DNA from 3 places in the Priestia sp. TSO9 genome. Region 2 is predicted to be linked to each of the others. Evidence: riboswitches for the same ligand, from Rfam matches in the RefSeq annotation. Region 2 holds a riboswitch; each other region holds the start of a gene.
The links. Region 2 has a riboswitch for cobalamin ahead of LJC66_RS24785 (ribonucleoside-diphosphate reductase subunit alpha). Riboswitches for the same ligand answer to the same signal wherever they lie in the genome.
Positions count from the first base shown of each region.

Region 1: it holds a riboswitch for cobalamin, as region 2 does, so the genes downstream of both, LJC66_RS01495 (HoxN/HupN/NixA family nickel/cobalt transporter) here and LJC66_RS24785 (ribonucleoside-diphosphate reductase subunit alpha) in region 2, are expected to answer to the same signal.
Region 3: it holds a riboswitch for cobalamin, as region 2 does, so the genes downstream of both, LJC66_RS13275 ((2Fe-2S) ferredoxin domain-containing protein) here and LJC66_RS24785 (ribonucleoside-diphosphate reductase subunit alpha) in region 2, are expected to answer to the same signal.

Region 1 is NZ_JAJEKD010000006.1:60,838-64,118, forward strand. It holds gene LJC66_RS01480 (ABC transporter ATP-binding protein) at 1-262, shown strand, start outside; gene LJC66_RS01485 (undecaprenyl-diphosphatase) at 409-1,002, shown strand; gene LJC66_RS01490 (organic hydroperoxide resistance protein) at 1,155-1,574, shown strand; cobalamin riboswitch at 1,680-1,862, shown strand; gene LJC66_RS01495 (HoxN/HupN/NixA family nickel/cobalt transporter) at 1,996-2,793, shown strand; gene LJC66_RS01500 (M20 family metallopeptidase) at 3,023-3,281, shown strand, end outside.
Region 2 is NZ_JAJEKD010000015.1:1,858,366-1,861,646, reverse strand. It holds gene menC (o-succinylbenzoate synthase) at 1-794, shown strand, start outside; cobalamin riboswitch at 1,073-1,258, shown strand; gene LJC66_RS24785 (ribonucleoside-diphosphate reductase subunit alpha) at 1,392-3,281, shown strand, end outside.
Region 3 is NZ_JAJEKD010000013.1:992,943-996,223, reverse strand. It holds gene LJC66_RS13285 (M42 family metallopeptidase) at 1-240, shown strand, start outside; gene LJC66_RS13280 (hypothetical protein) at 592-750, shown strand; cobalamin riboswitch at 898-1,076, shown strand; cobalamin riboswitch at 1,195-1,374, shown strand; gene LJC66_RS13275 ((2Fe-2S) ferredoxin domain-containing protein) at 1,477-1,857, shown strand; gene cobJ (precorrin-3B C(17)-methyltransferase) at 1,871-3,281, shown strand, end outside.

The sequences.
Region 1 (3,281 bases), on a different contig from region 2:
AAAAACGGTGATGATCAAACATGATCCTTATCCAAACAGTCACAAAGAATACATTCAACAGTTTTTCCGTACGTTGAGTCCCGAAGTTGAATACCATCACATGTACACAAAAGTGATGCTTCAAAAAGAAAGAAATATTCCTCTTATTATTCGCGAATTGATTCAATGCGGCATCGACATTTATCAAGTTCACGTCGAAGAACCTTCTTTAGAAGAAATCTTTTTGCAAAAAAATATTGTGGATCACTCACAGGTGAGTTAATGGGCGAAAGGCCTTTGGTTTACTACTAAGCCTGAATACATTATTTATAAATACCAGTTAGGAAGCTTCTGACAAAAACATGTTCATTTTCTCAAGAAACTGATAAGATAGCTAATGACATTTAAAAATAAGAAAGGATTTCGATTATGTTATCAGCTATCAATTCAGTAGATTATACTATCTTCCACGCGGTGAATCAGTATGCCTCACACGTAAAACCTCTAGATTCGCTGATGGTATTCTTTGCAGATTATGCCCAGTATGTACTTATCGTTTTACTCGGCTTGTTTTTACTTATTAATAAAAACGGCAGCCGTGTTGTAGCATTTCAAGCTTTGTGTGCTTGTGCCACAGGAGTCATTATCAATAAAGTGATTAGTTTATTTGCTTATCGAGATCGTCCGTTTATCTCTCACCACGTGAATCAGCTTATTGATCACGCCGCAAATTCTTCATTTCCAAGCGATCATGCTACATCTGCATTAGTTATCACTTTTACCATTTGGCTGCATTTCAAACGTTCAGGGCGCATGTGGGTTGTCATGGGCGTACTCATTGCCTTTTCACGCGTATGGGTTGGCGTTCATTATCCATTCGATGTGTTAACAGGAGCCATTTTAGGCTGCGTGCTGGCGCTGTTTATTCATTATGTTATTTTTAATATGAAACTGATGAGGGCTATTACCGACTTGTCTATTTTTCGAAAATCAGCTTATGACGAACAGTCTCAATATTATTAAGAAAAAGTCGCAAATACGCGGCTTTTTTTATTGGGAAATTTTTAATGTATTTAATACTTGTTTTTTAAAATTAAATTGTGTAAAATTAAATTACAGAAACGATAAATGAAAAACTTTTAATAAAATTAATGAAAAAGAGGAGAGGTTTATACATGAAAGCTTTATATGAAACAACAGTCGTTAACACAGGTGGAAGAACAGGAGAAGTTCACTCTTTAGATAACATCTTTAACTTAGACGTTGCAACACCTCCAGCGCTTGGTGGAGAAGCAACAACAGCAACAAACCCAGAGCAGCTGTTTGCAGCTGGATACAGCGCTTGTTTCAACAGCGCGTTAGAATTTATGTTGACAAAACATAACGTAGAAATCAAAAGCAGTGAAGTAAAAGCTACTGTTCAGCTGCTTCCTGATAAAGCTGATCAAGGAGTGAAAATTGGAGTAGCGCTTGAAGCTCATATCGAAGGCTTAGATTTAGAAACAGCGAAAAAATATGTAGACCTAGCTCACTCATACTGCCCGTATTCAAAAGCAATCAGCGGTAATGTAGAGGTAACGGTAGAAGTAGTTTAATTGCTTTAAAAAGCCCTGCTAAGCATGTAAAGCTTAGCAGGGCTTTTTTATTTGAATTTTTTCTATTCATTTGTAAGCTGTACTAGTATAATGAGGAAGAAAATGAATCGTTCGCACAGTTTAGGTGCTCTTACATAGCGTAAGAGGTAACAGGGAATCGAGTGCAAATCTCGAGCGGTCCAGCCACTGTAAGCAGGGAGTTTTCTATCTTATCGTCACTCAAAATGGGGAAGGCGGTAGAAAATGATGATCTCAAGCCAGGAGACCTACCTATTCTGTACACTTGACTCTTCTAGGAAAGAGGCGGTGTATCAAGGTACGCAGTGAGCAATTGCTGTTTATTTTCATATGCCGACACATCCTCAATTTCTATAGAATTGAGGCTTTTTTACGTTTTATTTTAAAAAAAGGAGTGTAGGAAATGGAAGGTTTATCAGTTTTTTTACTTGTCTTTTTATTAGGAATCAGGCACGGATTGGATGCAGATCACTTAGCTTTTATTGATGGCCAGACCCGATATAATTGGCGAATGGGCAGCCGTTTTGCCCCGTGGGTCGGAACGCTGTTTTCACTAGGTCACGGAGGAATGGTGGCCGTCACGGCCGGGGTGCTGGGCGTGGTGATGAAGAATTTTACGTTTCCATCATATTTCGATCATTTTGCATCTTGGGTATCCATTATCTCTCTCTTTCTGATTGGGACATTAAACACATATCATTTGCTTCGAACTAAAAATAAAGAAGAAGAGTTTCAGCTGAGCGGATTAAAAGGGAAGTTTATTCCGAAAATCGCAAAAGGAACAACGAATCCTTTTTTAATTATTCTTGTAGGAGCATTGTTCGCTTTAGCAGCTGAAACGGTCAGTCAAACGGCCGTGTGGTCTCTAGCTGTAGGGAACGCAGGCAAGTATACGCCACTTTTGTTAGGACTAGTGTTTATGTTTGGCATGATGCTTACAGATACAATCGATTCGATGATTGTACATAAAATGGTGAATGAATCGAGTAAATTTGGACAATCTGCTTCCCGCTTGATGGGCTGGGTTATTGTTGTCCTCGCGTATGGTGTGTCGTTCTATTTAGCATTCACTTTCTTTAACCCATGGGCCGAAGTAAACTTTGAAATGGTTGGCGTTATTCTGTTTATTTTTTTAGTGTCTATGTTTGTTTTTGTGAGTGTGAAGTCAAAAGGGAAAAATATTAAAATAAATGTCAATTAGTCAAACGAAAGCTTTAATCTGTTGAAGATTGAAGCTTTTTTGTATGAATTTGTTGAAGTTTATGGCTATTTTCGGTCGGTTATGAATAAGTTAAAGTATTATCTGTATTTAAAGGATGGAAAATTGTCTGAAAACCATTATAATTAAGGATAATTTAAGGTCGTTATGTGAAACGTAGAACATAGTTATACGTACGATAAATAAAAGCATTTAATGCAAGCAGCAGGGGTTGTTTGGAGGAGGAATTGATTTGAGTCAGGTAATGGTAGAACAAAGCGTGTTTAGTTATTTAAAAGAACACGAACAAGAGATGCTTGAAGATTTAGTTGGATTTGTGAAAAAAGAGTCACCGTCCTACAGTAAAGAGTTAGTAGATCAGTGTGGAAAGTATTTAACGCAGCTGTTTCAAAAGCGGTTAGGGGTAGGATACGAAATCATAGAAGAAAAAGAAGTAGGAAACCACTTGAAATTTACCATTGGAGAAGGAG
Region 2 (3,281 bases):
TGGACTGTGCTGTATGGGATTTGTATGCAAAGAGGCAAAACAAGCCGTTATCTGAAGTAATTGGAGGAGTAAGGTCTGCTGTAGAAGCTGGAGTGGTAGTTGGCTTAAATGATATTTCCATAATGAAAGAACAAATAAAGACTTACATGAAAGATGGCTATAAGCGCTTTAAAGTGAAAATTAAGCCGGGTGCTGACTATGAGCTACTGAAACAAATTCGAGATGAATTTCCAAACATTCCTCTTATGGCTGATGCCAATTCAGCCTATACGTTAAGCGATAGTGATTCATTGAAGAAACTAGATGACTTGAATTTAATGATGATCGAACAGCCGTTAAGTTCTGATGATATCCTTGATCATCGATTGTTACAAAAGCAAATGCAGACGCCAATTTGCTTAGATGAAAGTATTGTGAGCTATGAAGATACACGTCATGCAATTGAACAAAGAAGCTGTAAGATTATCAATGTGAAAATCGGTCGAGTTGGCGGAATGTCCGTAGCAAAGCAAATTCATGATTTGTGCGCCCAGCATGGTGTAAGACTTTGGGTTGGAGGAATGTTAGAAGCCGGCATTTCACGTGCTCATAACATCGCCCTTGCGACATTGCCTTCTTTCACGATACCAGGTGATATTTCTGCGTCGTCTCGCTATTGGGAAAAAGATATTATTAAGCCCGAAGTAGAGGTAGAAGCCGGAGTAATAAAGGTGAAGGGAAAACCGGGGATAGGATACGATATTGATAAAAACTTTATCAAAACAATCACAGCATTTGAAAAAGAATACAAATAATTAAAAACCGTTTTTTATGTAAAACGGTTTTTTTATTGAGGTTGTCAATGTTTAGTAGAAAAATAGGACAAATTTTTTAAAAAGAGCACATTGTTCCATCAAGCGTGTCAAAACATGTTATGATGGAATAGTTTGATGAAAAAAGTCGAAGGATTTTATCGTAAAAAACAAAATTATTTTTGAAAATAGGTTGATAGTTTTCTAAGTTGTCCTATATAATGTGTTTATAACATAACACAATATGTTGTTTTGAAATCGATAATAAAATACTATATTTTGTGTTTTCCAGTGAAAAAGGTGTCTGATAAAAAGACTTAAAAGGGAATTTGGTGAAAATCCAAAGCTGTCCCCGCAACTGTGAATGCTGATGAAATAAGGAGATCCACTGTGAGTAAACATCATGGGAAGGCCTTAAAGTAAAAAGAAGCATAAGTCAGGAGACCTGCCTTTTTTATGTCGTTTTATCTTCTTCGGGAGGTGAGAGGGTAGAGCGAGGATTGAGAAAAGACTTAGTGTCTTCTTCTATCTTCGTTCTATTCGCTCACCGAGGTACGGTGAGCGATTTTTTATTTTGAAGTGAAGAGAGGAGCCATATTTATGGTGAATACATTAAAGCCTACAATTCTACATGAATTAACTGCATATATTGAACGTTTAAAAAAAGAATTTACGCAGCTTGATTTTTCTTTGTATGAGGAAAAGGTTATTCAAACTGTTACAGTAAAGGAAAATATGACGGACGAAAAGGTTGCAAACGTCCTAATTTTAGCAGCCTTAGAGCGTATTTCAATGGAAGAACCAGATTGGACGTACGTAGCGGCAGACGTCTACTTAAACGAACTATATCGAAAAGCAGCGGACAACCGAGGCTATGATAAAAAAGAGAAATACGGTTCGTTTTATCAGCTTATTCAAGAACTAACAAAAATCGGTATTTATAATAAACAGCTATTAAAAACATATACAGAAGAAGAAATTAATGAAATTGCTTCAGTCATTATTCCTGAACGCGATCGTTTATTTACATACATTGGATTGTTGACATTAGCAGATCGCTATTTAGCGACATCACATGATAAGCGCGTATACGAATTACCGCAAGAACGTTTTCTTATCATTGCTATGACGCTGATGTCTCAAGAAAAGAAAGAAAATCGAACAGCATTAGTAAAAGAAGCGTACTGGGCGCTTTCTAGTCTATATATGACGGTTGCCACACCAACGCTTTCAAACGCAGGAAAGAGCTACGGACAGCTATCTAGCTGCTTTATTGATACGATTGATGACAGCTTACGCGGTATTTATGATAGCAATACAGATTTGGCCACGCTTAGTAAAAATGGAGGCGGAATTGGTGTCTACCTCGGTCATATTAGAAGCCGAGGAAGTGATATAAAAGGTTTTAAAGGCGTATCATCAGGAACAATTCCATGGATGAAACAGCTAAATAATACGGCTGTAAGTGTCGATCAGCTAGGTCAACGACAAGGAGCTATTGCCGTATATTTAGACGTATGGCATAAAGACATCTTTTCATTCTTAGACGCGCGGTTGAACAATGGTGACGAACGCCAGCGCACGCATGATTTATTCACTGGCGTATGTTTGCCAGATTTGTTTATGGAAAAAGTAGAAGCACGTGAAGATTGGCACTTATTCGATCCTCACGAAGTTCGTACGCTGATGGGCTACTCGTTAGAAGATTTTTATGATGAAGAAGAAGGCAGCGGTTCATTCCGCACTCGTTACGCTGAGTGTGTAAATAATGAACAGCTTTCAAGAGAAACAGTACCTGCTATTGAAATCTTCAAGCGCATTATGCTTTCGCAGCTTGAAACAGGGACGCCTTATATGTTCTATCGTGATACGGTTAACCGAGCTAATCAAAACCGCCACGAGGGCATGATCTACTGCAGCAACTTATGTACAGAAATTACGCAAAACCAAAGCACAACGGTCGTAACAGAGGAAATTACGGAAGACGGAAAAATTATTATTACAAAGAATCCGGGCGATTTTGTTGTATGTAATCTTTCGTCTATCAACTTAGCGAGAGCCGTAACTGAAGATGTGCTTGAACGTTTAATTCCAATTCAAGTACGCATGCTTGATAATGTTATTGAGTTAAATGATTTGCCGGTACTTCAAGCAAAACTAACAAACCAAAAGTACCGCGCAGTAGGGCTTGGCACATTTGGTTGGAACCATTTGCTTGCCTTAAAGAAAATAGCATGGGAAACAGATGAAGCGGTAGCATATTGCGATGAATTGTATGAGCAAATCGCTTACTTAACCGTACAGGCAAGCATGAACTTAGCTAAAGAAAAAGGCGCATATCCATTATTTAAAGGCTCAGATTTTGAGTCAGGCGCTTATTTTGAAACACGTAAATACACAAGCGAAGCGTGGAGTGAACTGCGTAACGAAGTTCAAAACAATGGGATAAGAAATGGCTACTTAATGGCTGTAGCACCTAATTCATCAACA
Region 3 (3,281 bases), on a different contig from region 2:
TTGAGAAAGCATTTGGTGGAGCTAGCTAAGCAGCATGATATTCAGTACAAATTAGATATTTATCCATTTTACGGATCAGATGCTTCTGCTGCTATTCGTGCGGGACACGATATCGTACACGGCTTAATTGGTCCAGGAATTGATTCTTCTCATGCGTTTGAGAGAACGCATCAAGATTCATTGAATCATACGTATAAGCTTCTCTATTACTATATTCAGTCGAACATGGTTCTGCTTTAAGAAAGGGATATTTAATTAGTGTATTTTTATGCAAAATAAAGAACAGGATGGGATTACGATGTCTGTTCTTTCCTTTCTTAAAAAAGAAGCCAGCTGTCCGGCTTCTTTTTTTTAATAAATACTATATATTTTTTACTGGTGGAGCAATAGGTGATTAAAAAAGCACCTTTTTAAAGAGATACAATACTGCTTAAACCTTTTGTACATTTTGTTCATTTACAGAAGTTAAAATGTTTTTAAATTTTTAAAAGTTTCTTGTGACAAGTTTTGTAGAATGGGTTTTCAAAAGGAAATGGTTTCGTCATAATGTGGATATAGCGATCACTACAATAATCGGAGGCGAATCTTTTCATGTGGGTACTGACGGTATATGCTGGAAAAGAAATGAAAATGTTTGAATTTGAAACTGAAAAGCAGGCGAGAGAAGCTTTTGCCAAAACAAATGGCTGTAAAGTTCTTTCAGAAGTCGTGTATTATAATGATCCTCATTTAACATTGGTAGCTATATAAGTAGAAAAACAAGAGCTGATTTTTTGCTCTTGTTTTTTTATGGCTCTTTATATCCTATAAAAAGAATAGAGTTGAAATAAAAAAAAATGTACGCTATGATATGGTAGTTACTTCTATTATTCTGATAGTTTAAAAGGTTCATATATATCAAACAGCAACAGTAAAGATGCCAAGAAGGCTTAATAGGGAAACTGGTGAAAGACCAGTACTGCCCCCGCAACTGTAAGTGTGGACGAACGAGTATAACCACTGTGGAAGAATCACGGGAAGGTTCTCAAGTAGAATGATACACAAGTCAGGAGACCTGTCTTTATTGTGAAGTTTCTATTTCTCCGGGGAGCGGGAAGGGAAACGTTGGCTTAAAGTGGCATTCGTGTACACTCTTATTCTGACGTTTTACCCGCTCGCATATTAGCGAAGCGGGTTTTTCTCATGTCGCAAAACTACATATCGTGCAAAAAAGGTGCGCAATGTTTACATTGCGTTAAATGGGAAGTCTGGTGTGAAGCCAGCGCGGTACCCGCCACTGTGAAGATGAGCTGATTGCATATGCCACTGTATTCGGGAAGGCGCAATGAAGTGATGAATCGAAGCCAGGAAACCAGCCTTTTTCTAATGCGAAGCTTACCCTACGGGATATAGGTGGAAGTGCAAAAACTTAGTTTGAATTTTTCTGCGCCTCTATCAATGATAGAGGCGCTTTTTTTAGTAAAGGAGCGAATGAGTGTGACGACGTGGAACTTAAATGGAACAAAACATCACGTATTGATTTGTAATGGAAGCAGCTGTATGAGAAAAGGTGGAGAAGAAGCCACCCAAGCTATTCGAAATAAAGTGACGGAACTGGATTTGGATGAAACGGTTCATACAACGCGTACACGCTGTAATGGACGATGCAAAGATGCTCCTGTAGCTATTGTGTATCCTTCAGGAGATTGGTACAAGCAGGTCACTGAAACCGTGGCTCACCGGATTGTCGAAGAACATTTAGCAGGAGGCTGCAGTATAAAGGAATCGCTTATTTATGAATATGATCAAAATGGTTTCGTTTCTCCGGAAAACAGTGACTCCATAGAAGGAATTGACAAAGTAAAAAGTAACGCATAAAGGAGGAGCTAGCATGAAAGGTAAACTGTTAGTTATCGGATTTGGGCCGGGAAGCTTTGAACATATTACACAGCGAGCAAGAGAAGCCATTCAAGAAAGTGATATGATCATCGGTTACAAAACCTATGTGGAATTAATTCAAGGACTGTTAACGAATCAGCAAATTATTAGTACAGGAATGACCGAAGAAGTAAGCCGTGCACAAGAAGCTGTAAAGCAAGCGGAAGCAGGAAAAACCGTGGCTGTCATTTCAAGCGGAGATGCAGGAGTATATGGAATGGCAGGCCTTGTGTATGAAGTGTTGATTGAAAAAGGCTGGAAAAAAGAAACGGGCGTAGAGCTGGAAGTAATTCCTGGCATTTCGGCTATCAATTCATGCGCATCTCTCCTTGGAGCGCCCGTGATGCACGACGCTTGTACAATTAGTTTAAGTGACCACCTTACGCCTTGGGAACTAATTGAAAAAAGAATCGAAGCAGCTGCACAAGCAGATTTTGTAGTGGCTTTTTACAACCCAAAAAGCGGAAGACGAACAAGACAAATTGTTGAAGCACAGAGGATTTTATTAAAGTACCGTTCTCCTGATACGCCTGTTGGTCTTGTGAAAAGCGCTTATCGTGACCGTGAAGAAGTCGTAATGACCAACTTAAAAGACATGTTAAATCATGAAATTGGCATGCTGACTACCGTTGTTGTCGGGAATTCATCTACGTTCTTTTACGACGATTTAATGATTACCCCGCGCGGGTATCAGCGGAAATATACCCTCAACCAAACGGAGCAGCCGCTAAGACCGCATCAGCGACTTCGAAAAGAAGCAGAACCATGGGCTCTCGATCAAGAAGAGACTGTAAAGCAAACAGCTTCAGCTATTGAAGCAGTTCAGACCAAACCAGAAGAACCAGCAACTTCACGAGCTCTTGCAGAAGAAGCGCTTCAAGCAATTTTAGGTGAAACCACTTCTGCGGTCGTACATCAGCCAATAGAGTCAATTTTCGAAGTGGCAGTTAGCCCAGGACTTGCCAATAAGAAATTCACACCTGTTCAAATGACCACACTAGCAGAAGCTGTTGGTGAAAAAGGTACGATGGAGTATACACCTGACCATCAAATCAAACTGCAAATCCCAACGACTCAGCCAGATGTGATTATTAAAAAGCTCCAAGCAGCTTCCTTTTTACTATCTCCGGTCGGAGATGTGTTCACAATCAAAGCGTGTGATTTTTGTGACGGAGAAAAAAGTGATGCTATTCCACATACGGAAGAATTACAAAAACGTCTCGGGGGAATGGACATGCCAAAAGAGCTGAAGCTTGGTATTAATGGATGCGGTATGGCCTGTTATGGTGCTGTTCAAGAAGATATCGGCATTGTCTATAGAAAAGGTGCGTTTGATTTATTTTTAGGAGCTAAAACCGTTGGAC